3 regions of the Streptomyces sp. NPDC027672 genome follow, and region 1 is predicted to be linked to each of the others. Evidence: riboswitches for the same ligand, from Rfam matches in the RefSeq annotation. Region 1 holds a riboswitch; each other region holds the start of a gene.

The links. Region 1 has a riboswitch for cyclic di-AMP ahead of ACZ4SV_RS30755 (M23 family metallopeptidase). Riboswitches for the same ligand answer to the same signal wherever they lie in the genome.
Region 2: another riboswitch for cyclic di-AMP. It lies ahead of ACZ4SV_RS13350 (M23 family metallopeptidase); the one in region 1 lies ahead of ACZ4SV_RS30755 (M23 family metallopeptidase).
Region 3: another riboswitch for cyclic di-AMP. It lies ahead of ACZ4SV_RS03940 (transglycosylase SLT domain-containing protein); the one in region 1 lies ahead of ACZ4SV_RS30755 (M23 family metallopeptidase).

Annotation. Positions count from the first base shown of each region.
Region 1 covers NZ_JBVHSO010000016.1:19,308-25,048, reverse strand. Annotated here, with positions in the region: gene ACZ4SV_RS30770 (MarR family winged helix-turn-helix transcriptional regulator) at 1-148, opposite strand, end outside; gene ACZ4SV_RS30765 (dihydrofolate reductase family protein) at 300-1,433, shown strand; tRNA gene ACZ4SV_RS30760 (tRNA-Met) at 1,501-1,574, opposite strand; cyclic di-AMP (ydaO/yuaA leader) riboswitch at 1,895-2,062, shown strand; gene ACZ4SV_RS30755 (M23 family metallopeptidase) at 2,072-3,142, shown strand; gene ACZ4SV_RS30750 (aldo/keto reductase) at 3,350-4,294, shown strand; gene ACZ4SV_RS30745 (PrsW family intramembrane metalloprotease) at 4,363-5,667, opposite strand.
Region 2 covers NZ_JBVHSO010000004.1:514,833-520,573, reverse strand. Annotated here, with positions in the region: gene ACZ4SV_RS13365 (DNA gyrase/topoisomerase IV subunit A) at 1-215, opposite strand, end outside; gene ACZ4SV_RS13360 (M16 family metallopeptidase) at 545-1,948, shown strand; gene ACZ4SV_RS13355 (M16 family metallopeptidase) at 1,945-3,333, shown strand; cyclic di-AMP (ydaO/yuaA leader) riboswitch at 3,590-3,741, shown strand; gene ACZ4SV_RS13350 (M23 family metallopeptidase) at 3,754-4,509, shown strand; gene ACZ4SV_RS13345 (GntR family transcriptional regulator) at 4,708-5,394, shown strand; gene ACZ4SV_RS13340 (HPr family phosphocarrier protein) at 5,587-5,741, opposite strand, start outside.
Region 3 covers NZ_JBVHSO010000001.1:869,627-875,367, reverse strand. Annotated here, with positions in the region: gene ACZ4SV_RS03955 (M56 family metallopeptidase) at 1-767, opposite strand, end outside; gene fahA (fumarylacetoacetase) at 990-2,207, opposite strand; gene ACZ4SV_RS03945 (HAD family hydrolase) at 2,468-3,280, shown strand; gene ACZ4SV_RS03940 (transglycosylase SLT domain-containing protein) at 3,322-3,804, opposite strand; cyclic di-AMP (ydaO/yuaA leader) riboswitch at 3,808-3,988, opposite strand; gene ACZ4SV_RS03935 (polyprenyl synthetase family protein) at 4,473-5,483, shown strand; gene ACZ4SV_RS03930 (LolA family protein) at 5,725-5,741, shown strand, end outside.

The DNA.
Region 1 (5,741 bases):
AGAGGTTGGCCAGCACCGAGTAGAACAGGTGCGGCATGCCGCCCTCCTGCTGGAGCTGCCGGTCGACCGCGTCCTCCAGGAGGCGGGAGGCGGCGATGTAGGCGCGCCAGGCGCGCTGCTCCTCGGGAGTGAGCCAGCGGGTCGTCATGCCGCCAGTGTAGGTTTGTTTAAAACTTGAACCAAGACGGCCGTGCCACCGCCCGCCCCGAAGAAGCCACTCTCCGCCCCGGAAGAATCCACCGCCCGCCCCGGAACCGTCCGCCCACAAGAATCCGCCCGCCCCGGAAGAAAGAGCGCCGATGCCCCTGCCGTACGTGCTGCTGTCCGCCGCCGTCTCCCTCGACGGCTGTCTGGACGACACCGGCCCCGAGCGGCTCCTGCTGTCCAGCCCGGCCGACTTCGACCGGGTCGACGAGGTGCGGGCCTGGGCCGACGCCGTCCTCGTCGGCGCCGGCACCCTCCGCGCCGACAACCCGCGCCTGCTGGTCAACTCCGCCGAGCGGCGCGCCGCCCGGCGGGCGGCGGGCAGACCGGAGTACCCGCTGAAGGTCACCGTCACCGGTTCCGGCGATCTCGACCCGGCGGCGCGCTTCTGGCACACCGGCGGCGACAAGCTGGTCTGCACGACCGACCGGGGCGCCGTACGGGCCGCCCGGCTCCTCGGCCGCACCGCCGACGTCGTCCCGCTCGGCCCCGTCCTGGACTGGCGGACCCTGCTGGAGCACCTGCACGACGTGCGCGGGGTGGAGCGCCTGATGGTCGAGGGCGGCGGCACGGTCCACACCCAGCTCCTCCAGCAGGGCCTCACCGACGAACTCCAGCTCGTCCTCGCCCCGCTGTTCGTCGGCGACCCCGCCGCCCCACGGCTGTTCGGACCCGGCGCCTACCAGGGCGGACGGCTGCGGCTGCTCGATACCCGCCGGATCGAGGACGTGGTCCTCATGCGGTACGCGCCCACGGCCCCCGGCACCGGCCCGGACGCCACCGCCGCCGACCGCCACTGGCTGCGCACCGCCTGCGACCTCGCGGCCCTGTGCCCGCCCTCGGAGACGGCGTTCAGCGTCGGCGCGGTCGTGGTCGCGGCGGACGGCACGGAACTGGCCCGGGGCCACTCGCGCGAGGGCGGCGATCCCGTGGTGCACGCGGAGGAGGCCGCGCTCGCCAAGACCGATCCGGCCGACCCCCGGCTGCCCGGCGCCACGGTCTACAGCAGCCTGGAGCCGTGTGCCCGCCGCGCCTCCCGGCCCGCGCCCTGTGCCGAGCTGATCCTGCGGGCGGGGGTGCGCCGGGTGGTCACCGCCTGGCGGGAGCCCGACACGTTCGTGACCGCGGCGGACGGGACGGGTGTGCTGACGGCTGCGGGCGCCCGGGTCGTCGTACTGCCGGAGCTGGCGGACCTGGCCAAGGCGCCGAACGCCCATCTGCCGGGCTGAGCCCCCGGGCACGCGGGGAAACGCCGAGGGCCCGGAATCCACTGGATTCCGGGCCCTCGGCCTTCAGTAGCGGGGACAGGATTTGAACCTGCGACCTCTGGGTTATGAGCCCAGCGAGCTACCGAGCTGCTCCACCCCGCGTCGTTGTGACTCCAGTGTACGTCATCCACAGGGGTGCTCGCACATCGCTTCCCCGCGGCCCGCCGGACGGCCCGCCGGGCGTCACGGAAGGTGATCGGGCGGGCGCCGTGCGCATAACAACTGAGTCACCATCAAAACCCGGGGTGACTGCTGAACATTCCCGGGCGCCGGTCAACTCGTCGGGTTTGCCGGGGTATTGAGGGATAACTCCACCACCGAAAACGGTAATGATCACGCTGGACGGCTTGGAAAGTGACTGGCAAGTCTATTAACGTTCGATAACGCAGCGCGGTCGTCCCAGCCGTCACAGAAGGCGGCTCCGCGCGCACGCGCCGAATCCCGCAAGGGAACCGGGGAACCACCATTCCGGGGTGAATCACGCGGGTACCGCAGTGGACTCAGGGGAGCCCACGACCGGTATACGCGCGTAGGAGACCTTCCTGCTCCGAACCCGTCAGCTAACCCGGTAGGCGGAGGAAGGAAAGGAGCGCGCCCGCGTGGCGTCCAACCGGCCTGCCCCCGAAGCCCTGTCCATACCGGCACAGCGCGAGTCCGAGCCCGAGATCTTCGGCTACGGCGCCCACCCCGCCGACGACGGCCCGTGGGAGGAGTGGAACCCCACCGAGGAATCCGTCGCCCCGGTCCGCGGCCGGCACCGGGTCGCCAAGCAGCGCGGCGGCTTCGCGCGCAGCTCCACCGTCCTCGGCGTCGGCGTCATCGCCGCGGTCGGCGCGGGCGGCATGGCCAGTGCCAACTCCGGCAAGCCGCCGGTCTCCCTCGCCCTGCCCGATCTGCCCTCCGTGGGCTCCCTCTTCGACGACGGCTCCGCCGACGACCAGGCGTCCGAGGCCACCGCGACCGCCGCGCTCAGCACCGTCGCCGTGGCCGCCGGGGACACCCGGGGCGACGCCGACGCGGGCGAGCTGCTGCGCAACCGGATCATGGCGCAGGCCGAGCAGCAGCAGGGCCAGGCCGACAGCAAGGCCACCGCCGCCGCGCTCGCGGCCGTCGGGAAGCAGAGCGCCGAGGCCGCCGCGCAGGCCGAGAAGGAGGCCGCCGCCGAGGCCGTCGCCGCCCAGCACAAGGCGCAGGCCGACGCCGAGAAGGCCAAGGCGCAGGCCGAGAAGGCGGCGCAGGAGAAGCGGCTGGCCGAGCTGGCCAAGCAGTACGCGCTGCCGACCTCCGCCTACACGATCACCGCGACGTTCGGCCAGGGCGGGACCATGTGGTCCTCCGGCCACCACACCGGTCTGGACTTCGCCGCCGCCGCCGGCACCCTGATCAAGGCCGTGCACAACGGCACGATCACCGAGGCGGGCTGGGCCGGCTCCTCCTACGGCTACCGCACGATCCTGACCCTGGACGACGGCACCGAGCTGTGGTTCTGCCACCAGTCCTCGATCAACGTCACCGCCGGCCAGAAGGTCGCCACCGGCGAGGTCATCGGCCGCGTCGGCTCCACCGGCAACGTCACCGGGGCGCACCTGCACCTGGAGGTCCACCCCGGCGGCGCGCCCGCCGGCATCGACCCGATGGCGTGGCTGCGCGACAAGGGCCTCAACCCCTGACCCGCCCCTGACCCGGGTCCCTCGACCGGACCGGTCCGGGCTCGCGGGCCCGGGTCCCGCACCGGTCCTGATCAGGTTCCGGTCCGGCCCCGGCCCGGTCTGATCCGGTCTGATCCGGGCGGCGGGCCTCCGCTCCCGCCGCCCGCGCCGTGAAACTCGGCGCCGGGGGCGGGATGCGATCGCCCGCCGCCGGCGTTGGCACCGGGTATGACGTCACTTCGTACACTCGGCTCCTCCGACCTCGAGGTCTTCCCGCTCTCCCTCGGCGGCAACGTCTTCGGCTGGACGGCCGACGAGCAGACCTCCTTCGCCGTCCTCGACGCCTACACGGCCGCGGGCGGCAACTTCATCGACACCGCCGACGTCTACTCGGCCTGGGTCCCCGGCAACAAGGGCGGCGAGTCCGAGACGATCATCGGCAAGTGGCTCGCGGAGCGCGGCAACCGCTCCGACGTGGTCATCGCGACCAAGGTCAGCCAGCACCCCGAGTTCCAGGGCCTGTCCGCCGGCACCATCAAGGCCGCCGCCGACGCCTCCCTGCGCCGTCTGGGCACCGACTACATCGACCTGTACTACACCCACTTCGACCAGCCCGAGGTGCCGGTCGAGGAGATCATCGGCGCGCTGGACGAGCTGGTGAAGGCCGGCAAGGTCCGGCACATCGCCGCCTCCAACATCAGCGCCGAGCGCCTGGAGGAGTCCCTCGGCTTCTCCGACCGCGAGGGCCTCGCCCGCTACGTCGCCGTCCAGCCGCACTACAACCTGGTCTCCCGCGACACCTACGAGGGCGCGCTCCAGGACGTCGCCGGCCGCGAGGGCCTGTCCGCCGTCCCGTACTTCGCGCTCGCCTCGGGCTTCCTGACCGGCAAGTACCGGCCCGGTACGACCGTCGACAGCGCCCGGGCCGGCCAGGCCCAGGCCCACGCGGACTCCGCGCGCGGACAGAAGGTGCTGGCGGCCCTGGACGAGGTCGCCGCGGCCCACGAGGCCCCGGTCGCCACGGTCGCGCTGGCCTGGCTGGCCGCCCAGCCGACGGTCACCGCCCCGATCGCCTCGGCGCGCACGGTGGAGCAGCTTCCGGCGCTGCTCGGCGTGGCGGAGCTGAAGCTGACGGAGGCCGAGGTGGCCAAGCTGACGGAGGCGTCGGCCTAGAACGTCTCGTTCGGATCATGCCGGGCCGCACCCGTCCGGACCGGCCGGGGCGGCCGCACGCGGTCCGGCTACGTCCGGTACGGGTTGTACGCGGGGTACGGCACCGCCGGATACCCGTATCCGTAGGCCACCGGTCCCGCGTACACCGGCCGGGCCGGTGCCGAGGCCCGGGCCGCGTACTCCAGCGCCGGCCGGGCCACGTGCCGGCGCTGCCACAGCTCGTCCAGCAGTTCCCGCTCCCGCACGGTGAAGTCCGCCCCGGCCCTGCCCGCGCGCCCGCGCCGCCGCAGGAGCGCCAGCGAGGTGGCGTACCCCTCGTACCGGGCCACCTCCCGCGCCGCCGGGCGGCCGTGGTGGTGCCGGGCGTAGTCCCGGGCCATCCGGCGCGCCGCCATCGAGCCGAGCGTGAACGGCTCGGCCGGACCGATCCAGCCGGCCGCCGCGTACGCCGGCAGCTCCGCCCGCACGGTGCGCAGCTCCCGCTGCCGGGTCCGGACCGCGAGCCAGGTCAGCAGCCCGAACGCGGGCACCATGAAGGCGCCGTAGACGGCGAAGAAGCCGTACTCGCCGAAGGTGGCCGAGCCGTTCCAGAAGGCGTGCATGCCCATCGCGAGGAGCAGTCCGCCGGCCGGCAGCAGGACGCGCCGCACGTGCTGCCGGTCGGCGGACAGCGCGGCGATGCCGAAGCCGATGCCGGTGAGGACGGTGAACAGCGGGTGCGCGAACGGGGACATCACGATGCGCACGAAGAAGGTGGCGGCGGTGACGGAGGCGATGCCGCGCCCGCCGGTGAGCTGGTCGGTGCCGAAGGCCGTGCCGAGGTAGAGGATGTTCTCGGTGAACGCGAACCCGGTGGCGGTGACGCCCGCTATCACCATCCCGTCCACGATCCCGGTGAAGTCCCGCCGGCGGAAGAGGAACACCAGCAGGACGGCGGCGGCCTTGGCGGACTCCTCCACGATCGGCGCTATCACGGTGGCGCCGAGGGTGTCGGCGCTCGCCGGGTCCGCGGTGGAGGTGGCGATCCATCTGGTCGCGAAGCTGTTGGCCACGATGGCGATGAGCGCCGCCGCGCAGGCGCCCCAGGCGAAGGCGAAGACCAGGTTCCGCCAGGGGCCCGGCCGCACCCGGTCCAGCCAGCGGAAGGCGGCTATCAGCCAGGGCACCGGCAGCACGCCGAGACCGAGGCCGACGAGGAAGCCCTCCGTGCCGGTCTGCCGCCGGACCAGCGCGAGGATGACCAGGCCGGACAGGGCGAGCAGCGAACTCAGCGCCCCGTACCGCACCCACCTGCGCTGCCACCAGTGCGGGTGGTGGAGCACACCGTCGCCGGGGCTCGGGGGATACGTCGGGAACGGAGGACTGGTGGCCACGGCATCGACCCTAACGGTGGCGGGACGAGGGGCTGATCGGATTTCCGGGACGGCCCGGGCCCGGTGGTGCGGGC
Region 2 (5,741 bases), on a different contig from region 1:
CGCTCGGGGCGCAGGCCCATCTCGTTCATCTGGTAGACGATCCGGCGGTGCACCGGCTTGAGGCCGTCACGGGCGTCCGGCAGGGCGCGTGAGTAGATGACCGAATAGGCGTATTCAAGGTAGGAGCCACGCATCTCGTCCACGACGTCGATGTCGAGGATCCTCTCCTCGAACGAATCGTCGGGCGGCGGGGTCTTGGTGCTGCGGCGGGCCATCGCTGCCTGGCTCCTTGCTGAAGCGTGGGACGGATCTGACGCCGACCATTGTGGACCGAGGCACTGACAAGCCGTGCCACGACCCGGTGCGGGGGCCCGGGCCGCTCCGGGAAGCGGCCCGGCCCTGGCGGCGGGAGACCGTCCGGGGCGGGGTCCGAGGCAGGCTACGCGATCCGCCGCCGCGCACGTCCGGCGGGAAGCGCGCGATCCGCTGTCGGCGTACGTGCCGCGGGAACTTCGCCGGGGCCCCGCACGCTTTGCATACAGTGGCAGGAACGGCAGGAACACCGCGGTTTCTTTCGACCGCCTCCGCTCGCGAAGGGACGTACATGCCCATGGGTCACACGACCACAGCCGAGGCAGGCTCCGGGGGCCTGACAGCGACCGAGCACCGCCTGGCCAACGGTCTGCGCGTGGTGCTCTCCGAGGACCACCTGACCCCCGTGGCGGCGGTCTGCCTCTGGTACGACGTCGGCTCCCGTCACGAAGTCAAGGGACGCACCGGCCTGGCCCACCTCTTCGAGCACCTGATGTTCCAGGGCTCCGCGCAGGTCAAGGGCAACGGCCACTTCGAGCTGGTGCAGGGCGCCGGCGGCTCGCTGAACGGCACCACCAGCTTCGAACGCACCAACTACTTCGAGACCATGCCCGCCCACCAGCTGGAGCTGGCGCTCTGGCTGGAGGCCGACCGCATGGGCTCGCTGCTGGCCGCCCTGGACGAGGAGTCCATGGAGAACCAGCGGGACGTCGTCAAGAACGAGCGCCGCCAGCGCTACGACAACGTGCCCTACGGCACCGCCTTCGAGAGGCTGACCGCGGCCTCGTACCCGGAGGGCCACCCGTACCACCACACGCCGATCGGGTCCATGGCGGACCTGGACGCGGCCACCCTGGAGGACGCCCGCCAGTTCTTCCGCACCTACTACGCGCCGAACAACGCGGTGCTCTCCGTGGTCGGCGACATCGACCCCGAGCAGACCCTCGCCTGGGTCGAGAAGTACTTCGGCTCCATCGCGTCCCACGACGGCAAGCCCGCGCCCCGCGACGGCTCCCTGCCGGACGTCATCGGCGAGCAGCTGCGCGAGGTCGTCGTGGAGGAGGTGCCGGCGCGCGCCCTGATGGCCGCCTACCGGCTCCCGCACGACGGCACGCGCGCGTGCGACGCGGCCGACCTCGCCCTGACCGTCCTCGGCGGCGGCGAGTCCTCCCGCCTGTACAACCGCCTGGTGCGCCGCGACCGTACGGCCGTCGCCGCCGGCTTCGGCCTGCTGCGGCTGGCCGGCGCGCCCTCCATGGGCTGGCTGGACGTGAAGACCTCCGGTGACGTCGAGGTGCCGGTGATCGAGGCCGCCATCGACGAGGAGCTGGCCCGGTTCGCCGCCGAGGGCCCGACGCCCGAGGAGATGGAGCGCGCCCAGGCCCAGCTGGAGCGCGAGTGGCTGGACCGGCTCGGCACGGTCGCCGGCCGCGCCGACGAACTGTGCCGGTTCGCCGTCCTGTTCGGCGACCCCCAGCTCGCCCTGACCGCCGTCCAGCGCGTCCTGGAGGTGACCCCGGAGGAGGTCCAGGAGGTCGCCAAGGCCCGCCTGCGGCCCGACAACCGCGCCGTCCTCGTCTACGAGCCGAAGTCCCCGGAGGCCGTCGAGGACACCGGGATCCCCGAGGACCCGGAGCAGGAAGCGACCGTAGAGGCGGCCCGCGACGAGACCGAGAACGAGGAGACGGCCCAGTGACCGAACTCGCCACCATGGAGTTCCACCCCCAGCCACAGCCCGGTGACGCCAGGCCCTGGGCGTTCCCGGCCCCCGAGCGCGCCGCGCTCGGCAACGGCCTGACCGTGCTGCGCTGCCACCGCCCCGGCCAGCAGGTCGTCGCCGTGGAGGTGCTGCTGGACGCGCCGCTGGAGGCCGAGCCGGCCGGCCTGGACGGCGTCGCCACGATCATGGCGCGGGCCTTCTCCGAGGGCACCGACAAGCACTCCGCCGAGGACTTCGCGGCGGAGCTGGAGCGCGCGGGCGCCACCCTGGACGCGCACGCCGACCACCCCGGAGTGCGGATCAGCCTGGAGGTCCCGGCCTCCCGCCTGGCCAAGGGCCTCGGACTGCTCGCCGACGCCCTGCGCGCGCCCGCGTTCGCCGAGAGCGAGGTCGAGCGTCTCGTCCGCAACCGCCTGGACGAGATCCCGCACGAGCTGGCCAACCCCTCCCGCCGGGCCGCCAAGGAGCTCTCCAGGGAGCTGTTCCCGGCGACTTCCCGGATGTCCCGGCCGCGCCAGGGCACCGAGGAGACGGTCGCGAAGATCGACGCCGGGGCCGTACGCGCCTTCTACGACCGGCATGTGCGGCCCGCCACGGGCACCGTGGTGGTCGTCGGCGACCTGACCGGCATCGACCTGGACGCACTGCTCGACGACACCCTCGGCACCTGGACCGGCACGCCGGGCGAGCCCCGGCCGGTGCCGCCGGTGACCGCCGACGACACCGGGCGCGTGGTCATCGTGGACCGGCCCGGCGCCGTGCAGACGCAACTGCTCATCGGCCGGATCGGCCCCGACCGGCACGACCGGGTGTGGCCCGCGCAGGTGCTCGGCACGTACTGCCTGGGCGGCACCCTCACCTCCCGCCTGGACCGCGTCCTGCGCGAGGAGAAGGGCTACACCTACGGCGTGCGCTCCTTCGGCCAGGTCCTGCGCTCGGCGCCGGACGGCACGGGCGCCGCGATGCTCGCCATCAGCGGCTCCGTGGACACGCCGAACACCGGTCCCGCGCTGGACGACCTGTGGAAGGTGCTGCGCACCCTCGCGGCGGAGGGCCTGACCGACGCCGAGCGGGACGTCGCCGTACAGAACCTGGTCGGGGTGGCGCCGCTGAAGTACGAGACCGCGGCGGCCGTCGCGAGCACGCTGGCCGACCAGGTCGAGCAGCACCTGCCCGACGACTTCCAGGCGACGCTGTACCGGCAGTTGGCCGCCACGGGCACGGTGGAGGCCACCGCGGCCGTCGTGAACGCCTTCCCGGTGGACCGGCTGGTGACCGTCCTGGTCGGCGACGCCGCCCAGATCAAGGCACCGGTCGAGGCGCTCGGCATCGGTGAAGTGACGGTGGTGTCGGCCGAGTAGCGCCCCGCACGGCGTACGCGGCGTACGCGGCGTACGCGGCGGGCACGGCACGCGCGCCTGGGGGCCCTGACGGTGCACCGGCCGTCAGGGCCTCCACTGTTCCACTCGCTCCCTCAGGTGCCCGATTTGGGGCGGAGGTTGCCTGTCTGCCCTGTGGGATGCGCTACAAAAAGCCGGATTCGTTTGAGGTGGGAAAGCGGGCCGCCGTAGCGTCACCTGGGCTGTTCGTCAGGCAGTGCGCCGCACCCGCGGCACCGGACAGTCATCGCCGAGTCCCCGTACGGCGCGAGCCAGGGGAGCCGGGGACCCACGTCCCTGGGGTGAATCGGGCGCCCGCGAGGGGGCCCGTAGGAGACCTTCCTGCTCCGAACCCGTCAGCTAACCCGGTAGGCGAGAGGGAAGGAAAGGACCAGCCACCACATGGCGTTCATGTGCGCCACCGGCAAGCACCGCAAGCCCGGCCGGGTCAAGCGGACCACCGCGCAGGCGGCCGGCGTCGCGGCCCTGACCACCACGGGCGTGCTCGGCTCCCTCGCCGCCTCCCCGGCGGTCGCCGCCGGTAACCCCGCGGACCAGACCGGTCTCACCCCGGTCCTCGCCGCGACCGAGGACGTCGCCGGCCTGATCGACGCCCAGGCCACCGCGCAGCAGCAGGCCGCCGAGCGGAAGGCGGCCGAGGAGGCCGCCGCGAAGGCCGCCGCCAAGCGGGCCGAGGAGCTGCGCCAGGCCAGGGCCCGTGCCGCCCGCGAGGCCGAGCGCAAGCGGCTGAACACCTTCGTCGCCCCCATCGCGCACTCCTACGTCTCCACGGCCTACCGGGCCAGCAGCTCCCTGTGGTCCTCCGGTTCGCACACCGGCATCGACTTCCACGCGGCCAGCGGCACGGCCGTCCACGCGGTGGGCTCCGGCACGGTCGTCTCCACGGGCTGGGGCGGCGCGTACGGCAACCAGATCGTGATCCGGATGGCCGACGGCATGTACACGCAGTACGGGCACCTGTCGTCCATCGGCGTCACCGTGGGCCAGCAGGTCGTCCCGGGCCAGCAGATCGGCCTGTCCGGCGCCACCGGCAACGTCACCGGGCCGCACCTGCACTTCGAGGCGCGCACCACCCCCGAGTACGGCTCCGACGTCGACCCCGTCGCCTACCTCCGCGGCCACGGCGTGCACATCTGACGCGTCCCGCGCGGTCCTTCCCAGCCCCGGCTCACCGAGCCGGGGCTTTCGCCGTATTCCGTGGTGTCCGCCACCCCCGCTGACCAAAAAATATCCATGAATTACGACCCGCCGTCGGAAATTCCGGCTCATTGTCATAGAGTCACGGAACACGCGTCCATCGTCGGCGTTTCACGGGGATTAAGGCGGAGGTCGGTCATGCGTATTCCGGCGCACTCGGTGTGCACCGCTGTCCGGGACGATATCGTCGCCGGTGTCTACGAGCGCGGCAGCCGCCTCACCGAGGAAGTCCTGGCCCGCCGCTACGGCGTCTCCCGCGTCCCCGTCCGCGAGGCGCTGCGCACCCTGGAGGCCGAGGGCTTCGTGGTGACGCGCCGGCACGCGGGCGCGTGCGTGGCCGAGCCGACCGAGCAGGAGGCCGCCGACGTGCTGGAGATGCGGACGCTGTTGGAGCCACTGGGCGCCGCGCGGGCCGCCCAGCGGCGCACTGAGGCCCATCTGAAAGTGCTACGAGGCCTGGTCCGGCTGGGCCAGGAGCGGGCCAGGAGGGGCCACAGCGAGGATCTGCGCGCGCTGGGCGGCTGGTTCCACGAGACCCTGGCGCAGGCGTCCGGCAGCCCGTCGCTGACCGCGGTGCTGACCCAGCTGCGGCACAAGATCGCGTGGATGTACACGGTGGAGCCCCCGGTGAGCCCGGCGGAGACCTGGGCGGAGCACGGTGCGATCGTGGACGCCGTGGCGCGCGGGGACGGCGAGCGCGCGCGGGCGCTGACGGCGCTGCACGCCGAGCGGGCCACGGGCGCGCACCGGCTGCGTTCCACCCGTGCCGGGGACCGGGTGAGGACTTCGCAACATGCCGTAAACGTATCGGGTCTGCGGCTTTAACACGGGCACCGTATACAAAGAGGAGTTATTCGGTGGCGGCTGTTTTCCGCTGCCATTTTCCCGGTGCCGGGAATTACTCGGCACCGGCCGTCCGGGCGCCGGGCGGAAATGCGGCCGGGAAAACGCGGAAGCCGCGCCATCCGGTGCGGACGGCACGGCTTCCGGTATTGCTCGGCCTCGGTGCGCGGACGGTCAGACCGTCTCGGGCAGCTCGTCCAGGCCCTCGGCGACCAGCTTGGCCAGACGGTCCAGGGCGGCGTCCGCGCCCTCGGCGTCGGAGGCCAGGACGATCTCCTCGCCACCCTGGGCGCCCAGACCCAGGACGGCCAGCATGGAGGCCGCGTTGA
Region 3 (5,741 bases), on a different contig from region 1:
ACGCCCCGGTGCTGGTTCAGCTCGATCAGGGCGAGGGCCGTGGTGAGGTGCCCGCAGCGCCGGGAGGCCGTGTCGTCGGCGGCCAGCTCGACCAGGCGGTGGGTCTGGTCGCAGAAGTGGGCGAAGAGCGGCACGCGCGGGAAGCCCGTGGCGAGCGCCGCGGACAGGTGCAGCAGCCAGTCGTGGTGGGCACGGGCGTGCCCGCGCTCGTGGGTGAGGACGGCGTCGAGCTGCACATCGGTGAGGCGGTGCAACGCCCCGGTGGTGACGACCAGTTGGGGCGGGTGGCCGGGCATCCACCAGGCGTCCGGGTACTCGTCCTCCAGGACCAGCATCGGGCCGCGTGCCGCCGGCAGTCCGGCCGGCAGTTCGGGGGCGCGCTCGCGCAGGTGCGCCCGGGCCTGGCCGCGGCTGCGGCGGACCTCGGCGAGTTCCCGGGCCAGCATCGCCGTCGTCCAGGCGGCCCCGCAGGCCAGCAGCACGGTGAGGGCGGCGGCCCAACCCGGCGCGGTGGACAGGTCGTAGGCGGCGGTGACGGCGGGCGGCGCGGGGGCGAACACGTGGTCGCGGACGGTGTGGAAGACGGCCGCCGCGCCCAGCACCAGTGCGGTCAGACAGCACAGCAGGACGGTGGCGACCAGGCACTGCCACACCCACAGCGCCACCACGGGATCCCGCTCGGGCCAGGCGGCCCGGGTCAGCGCGCGCGGCACCGGCACGGCGGCTGTCAGGGCGACGACGCTCAGCAGGAGCAGGCAGACGGTCATGCCGGGGCTCCGGTTCCTGGTCGGAGACGTATGCGGGTGCGGGTCTTGCCGGGCGCGCGGCGCAGGGTGGCGCGTCGCGCGGAACGAGTGGTGCGTGTCCTTGTCAGTATGACGAAGACAACGCCCCGAGTCAGGTGCCGAGGACGATCCGCCCGGCCCGCGCACCGACAGGGTCACGCGCGGGTGCCCCGGCCGGCCGCGCGTGGCCGGCCGGGGTGCCGCTCAGTTCGGTACGACCCGTCCGCCGACCTCGCCCAGTCCCACCCGGCGGCCGTCCGGGCCGGGCGCCCAGGCCGACAGGGTCACCGTGTCCCCGTCCTCCAGGAACGTCCGCTTGCCGTCCGGGAGGTCGAGGGGGTCGCGGCCGTTCCAGGTCAGCTCCAGCAGCGAGCCGCGCTGGCGTGCGGCGGGGCCGCTCACCGTGCCCGAGCCGTACAGGTCGCCCGTGCGTAGCGAGGCGCCGTTGACCGTCATATGCGCGAGCTGCTGGGCGGCGGTCCAGTACATGGTGGAGAACGGCGGCTCGGCGACCACGTGGCCGTTGACCGCGACGGAGATACGGAGGTCGTAGCCGCCCGGTTCGATGCCGGGCGCCGAGTCGTCCAGGTAGGGCAGCAGCGGGTGCGTGCGCTCCGGAGGTGCCACGCGGGCGTGCTCCAGCGCCTCCAGCGGGGTGATCCACGCCGACACCGAGGTGGCGAAGGACTTGCCGAGGAACGGGCCGAGCGGGACGTACTCCCAGGCCTGGACGTCCCGTGCGGACCAGTCGTTCAGCAGGCACAGCCCGAAGACGTGCTCCCGGAACGCGCCGAGCGGGACCGGGCTGCCCGGCCGCGACGGCACGCCCACGACGAAACCGACCTCGGCCTCGATGTCCAGCCGCACCGACGGGCCGAAGACGGGCGCGGGGTCGGCCGGGCCCTTGCGCTGCCCGGCCGGCCGTACGACGTCCGTGCCCGAGACGACGACCGTGCCGGAGCGGCCGTGGTAACCGATCGGCAGGTGCTTCCAGTTGGGGGTGAGGGAGTCCTCGGCGTCCGGGCGGAAGATCCGGCCGACGTTGCGGGCGTGGTGCTCCGAGGCGTAGAAGTCGACGTAGTCCGCCACCTCGAAGGGCAGGTGCAGGGCCACCTCGGACAAGGGGTGGAACAGCGGCTCGACGGCCGCGCGGTGCGCCGGGTCCGTGACCCAGGACGTGACGGCGCGCCGCACCTCCGACCAGGCGGCGGGGCCGGCGGCCAGCAGCAGGTTCAGGGTGGGCCGGGCGAGCAGCGGCTGGTGGGGCGAGCCGAGGGCCGCGGCGGCGGCGCCCGCGTCCAGGACGTGGTTCCCGAGCCGGACGCCGATCCTCCGCTCCGTGCTGCCGGCGGGCGAGAACACGCCGTAGGGGAGGTTGTGCGGGCCGAAGGGGTCGCCCTCGGGGACGTCGAAGGGGGGCATGGGGTGCTGCCTCACTCTCATCCGGGCCGTGCATGGCGATGCGTTCCATGTGGTCGCGCCACACGTTACGGCCGACATGCGTGTCATGGGCAGTGCCGCACGGCGGGCCCCGGAAGGGCGGCCGGACCGGGTGCGCCGGCGGCTTGCGCCGGCCCCGGCCGCCAGGAGGGCGTCCCCGCAGGGTATTTCGGGCCGGACGGCACACAAGTAGGCGCAAAGACGGGTGAGTCGGCGGGGCGCGGTGTCCGTATTCTCTGATCATGGCACCCACCCCGGCATATGCACTGATCGCCACCGACCTGGACGGGACGCTGCTGCGCGGCGACGACACCGTCTCCGACCGGTCGCTGGCCGCGCTCGCGCGGGTGGCGCGGGCCGGGGCCCGGCATCTGGTCGTGACGGGCCGCCCGGCCCCGCGGGTGCGGTCCCTGCTCGCCCGCCTGGGCTGCACGGGGCTGGCGGTGTGCGGACAGGGAGCACAGGTCTACGACGCCGGGGCCGGCCGGCTGCTGTGGTCGGTGCGGCTGGAGCGGGAGCTGGCGGAGACCGCGCTCGGCAAGATCGAGGCGGAGGTGGGGCAGGTGTACGCGGCGGTCGACCAGGACGGCGTGGACGGGCGCACGCTCATCGAGCCCGGCTACCGGATGCCCCACCCGACGCTGCCCGCGGTCCGCGTCGGCCGGCGGGCCGAGCTGTGGAGCGCGCCCATCAGCAAGGTGCTGCTGCGCCACGCCGAGCTGTCCGACGACGAGTTGGCGGCCGTGGCGCGCTCGGTGGTGGGCTCGCTGGCGACGGTCACCATGTCGGGGCCGGGCACCGTGGAGCTCCAGCCGGGCGGGGTGACGAAGGCGACCGGTCTGGCGCTGGCCGCCGAGCGGCTGGGGATCGGCGCCGAACGGGCCCTCGCCTTCGGTGACATGCCCAACGACATCCCGATGTTCGACTGGGCCGCGCGCGGTGTCGCCATGGCCGGCGCGCATCCCGAGCTGAAGGCGGTGGCGGACGAGGTCACCGCGTCGAACGAGGACGACGGCGTCGCCGTCGTCCTCGAAAGACTGTTCCCGGCCGGCTGACCGGGCCCGCGGTGGTGTCCGGGGACACCGACCGGTGCCGGTCAGTAGGCGCCGAACACGTTGTCGATCGATCCGTACCGGGCGGCGGCGTAGTTGCAGGCGGCGGTGATGTTCGCGACCGGGTCGTAGATGTCGAAGGACGTTCCGGCGACGTGGTAGGCGTTGAACGTCGGGTCGATGACCTGGAGCAGGCCCTTGGACGGGATGCCCTTGGCGGCGTTGGAGTCCCAGAGGTTGATGGCCGCCGGGTTGCCCGAGGACTCGCGCATCACGTTGCGGTAGATGCCGTGGTAGGTGCCCGGGATGCCCTTCTGGCCCATGATCGCGAGGGACTCGCGGATCCAGCCGTCGAGAGTGTTCGGGTAGCCGGCGGGGGTGGTGGCGGCCGCCGGGGCGGCGGTGGTGGCCGCGGCGGCGCCGGTCGCGCCGATCAGCGGCAGGGCGAGGACGGCCGCACCGGTGCAGGCGGCGGCGACGGCGCGGACGAGCCGGGTGTTGCGGGTGTGCTGAGCGGCGGCAGGCATGGGGAATCCTCTCCGGCGCCTGCGAGGTGAGCTGTCGGGTTCGGGCGGGGAGGCGCCCGGCCGTGCCCTGGAGGAGGCACGGCTTCACCCCTAGCCGTCCAGACGCGGCACGTGCCGCGCCGGGACGGCGGCTTACCTGGGTCCCCCGCTCCTGCCGTACGAATGAGTTCGTCGATGGGTTACGCGGGCGGCGGCAGGATTCGGCGTCCGCCCGACGGCCCGGAACGTATGCGAGAGCACATGTCGGGAACAAGTACCGGATGCGCTTAAGGCGCTATTTGACCTTGATCACCGCTGTATGGGGTACTTGATCCTTTGCGGTCGCCAATCCTCAACTCGCCGACGGGCAACGGGCGGACGGCGGTGTGGCGGGTGGGGTGGGTCCGTCGGCCGGGTGACCCAATTCACGAAATAGCAAATGACGTCAAATCAGACATGAGGGATTAGAGGCATTAGGGGCTTTCGAACCCAGAGTCCGGGTCGTGATGGAAGTGGAGTATTACTATGTGATCAAAACTATGCCCGCCATGATCCGATACCACCCAAGCTGGACGGGTGGGCGCTATCGGTGATCGAAACGGGACCGGATACGCTGACTTGAGTGATGGCAGCGACCTATCGACAAACCGTGTAATCGCCAGCAGACACCAGCAGACAGGAGACCCCTCGTGACCGTCGTCGGGCCGTTCGGGCTGAGCGTGCGGGACCAGGCTCTGGAAGCCGATGTCCAGGCCGGATTGGCGGCTGTCGAGGAAGGCTTGCTCGAGGCCACCAAGAGCGAGGTCCCGTTCATCACCGGGGCCGCGCAGCACCTCGTCCGGGCCGGCGGGAAGCGGTTCCGGCCCCTGCTCGTGATGCTCGCGGCCCAGTTCGGCGACCCTTACGCACCGGGCGTCGTGCCGTCGGCCGTGGTCGTGGAGCTGACCCACCTGGCCACGCTCTACCACGACGACGTCATGGACGAGGCGGCCGTGCGCCGGGGCGTGGACAGCGCCAACACGCGCTGGGGCAACTCCGTCGCGGTCCTCACCGGCGACTTCCTCTTCGCCCGCGCCTCCCACATCCTCGCCGACCTCGGCCCGGAGGCGGTCCGGGTGCAGGCCCTGGCCTTCGAACGGCTCGTCACCGGTCAGATCCTGGAGACCGCGGGCCCCTCCGACGGCCGCGACCCGGTCGAGCACTACCTGGACGTGCTGGCCGGCAAGACCGGCTCCCTGGTGGCGGTGGCGTGCCGGTTCGGCGCGATGATGTCCGGCGCCGACGAGCGGGTCGTCGACGTGCTCACCCAGTACGGCGAACGGCTCGGCGTCGCCTTCCAGCTCGCGGACGACGTCCTGGACATCGCCTCCGACTCCCACGAGTCCGGCAAGACCCCGGGCACCGACCTGCGCGAGGGCATCCCGACCCTGCCGGTGCTCCGGCTGCGCGAGCGGGCCGCCCGGCTGGGCCTGCCCGAGGACGTCGCGCTGTGCGAGCTGCTGGACTCCGACCTCAGCGACGACGCCCGGCACGCCGAGGCGCTGGCCGGGCTGCGCACGCACCCCGCGCTGGAGCAGGCCCGCCGGGACACGATCCGGTACGCGGAGGAGGCGCGGGCCGCGCTGGCCCCGCTCACCGAGTGCGACGCCAAGGCCGCGCTGACCGAGCTGTGCGACGCGGTGGTGCACCGCGCGGGCTGACCCGCCCGGCCGGCCCCGCCCGGCGATCACCCGTCCCCTAGGGGTCGGGAGGAGGCGCGGCCGTCCCGTGTCATACCGCAGGCGTACGCGCGGCTGGCTCCGTGGGGTGACGCTTCCGCGCGGCCGATTTGGTCATATGGACACCACGGACATCACCACTCCTCACCGTTTCGGGTGAGAATGGCGGTCAGGGTGGACCAGCGTGAGGACAGCCGCCGCCGACGACGGAGGTAGGGCACACATGGCACCGTACGACAG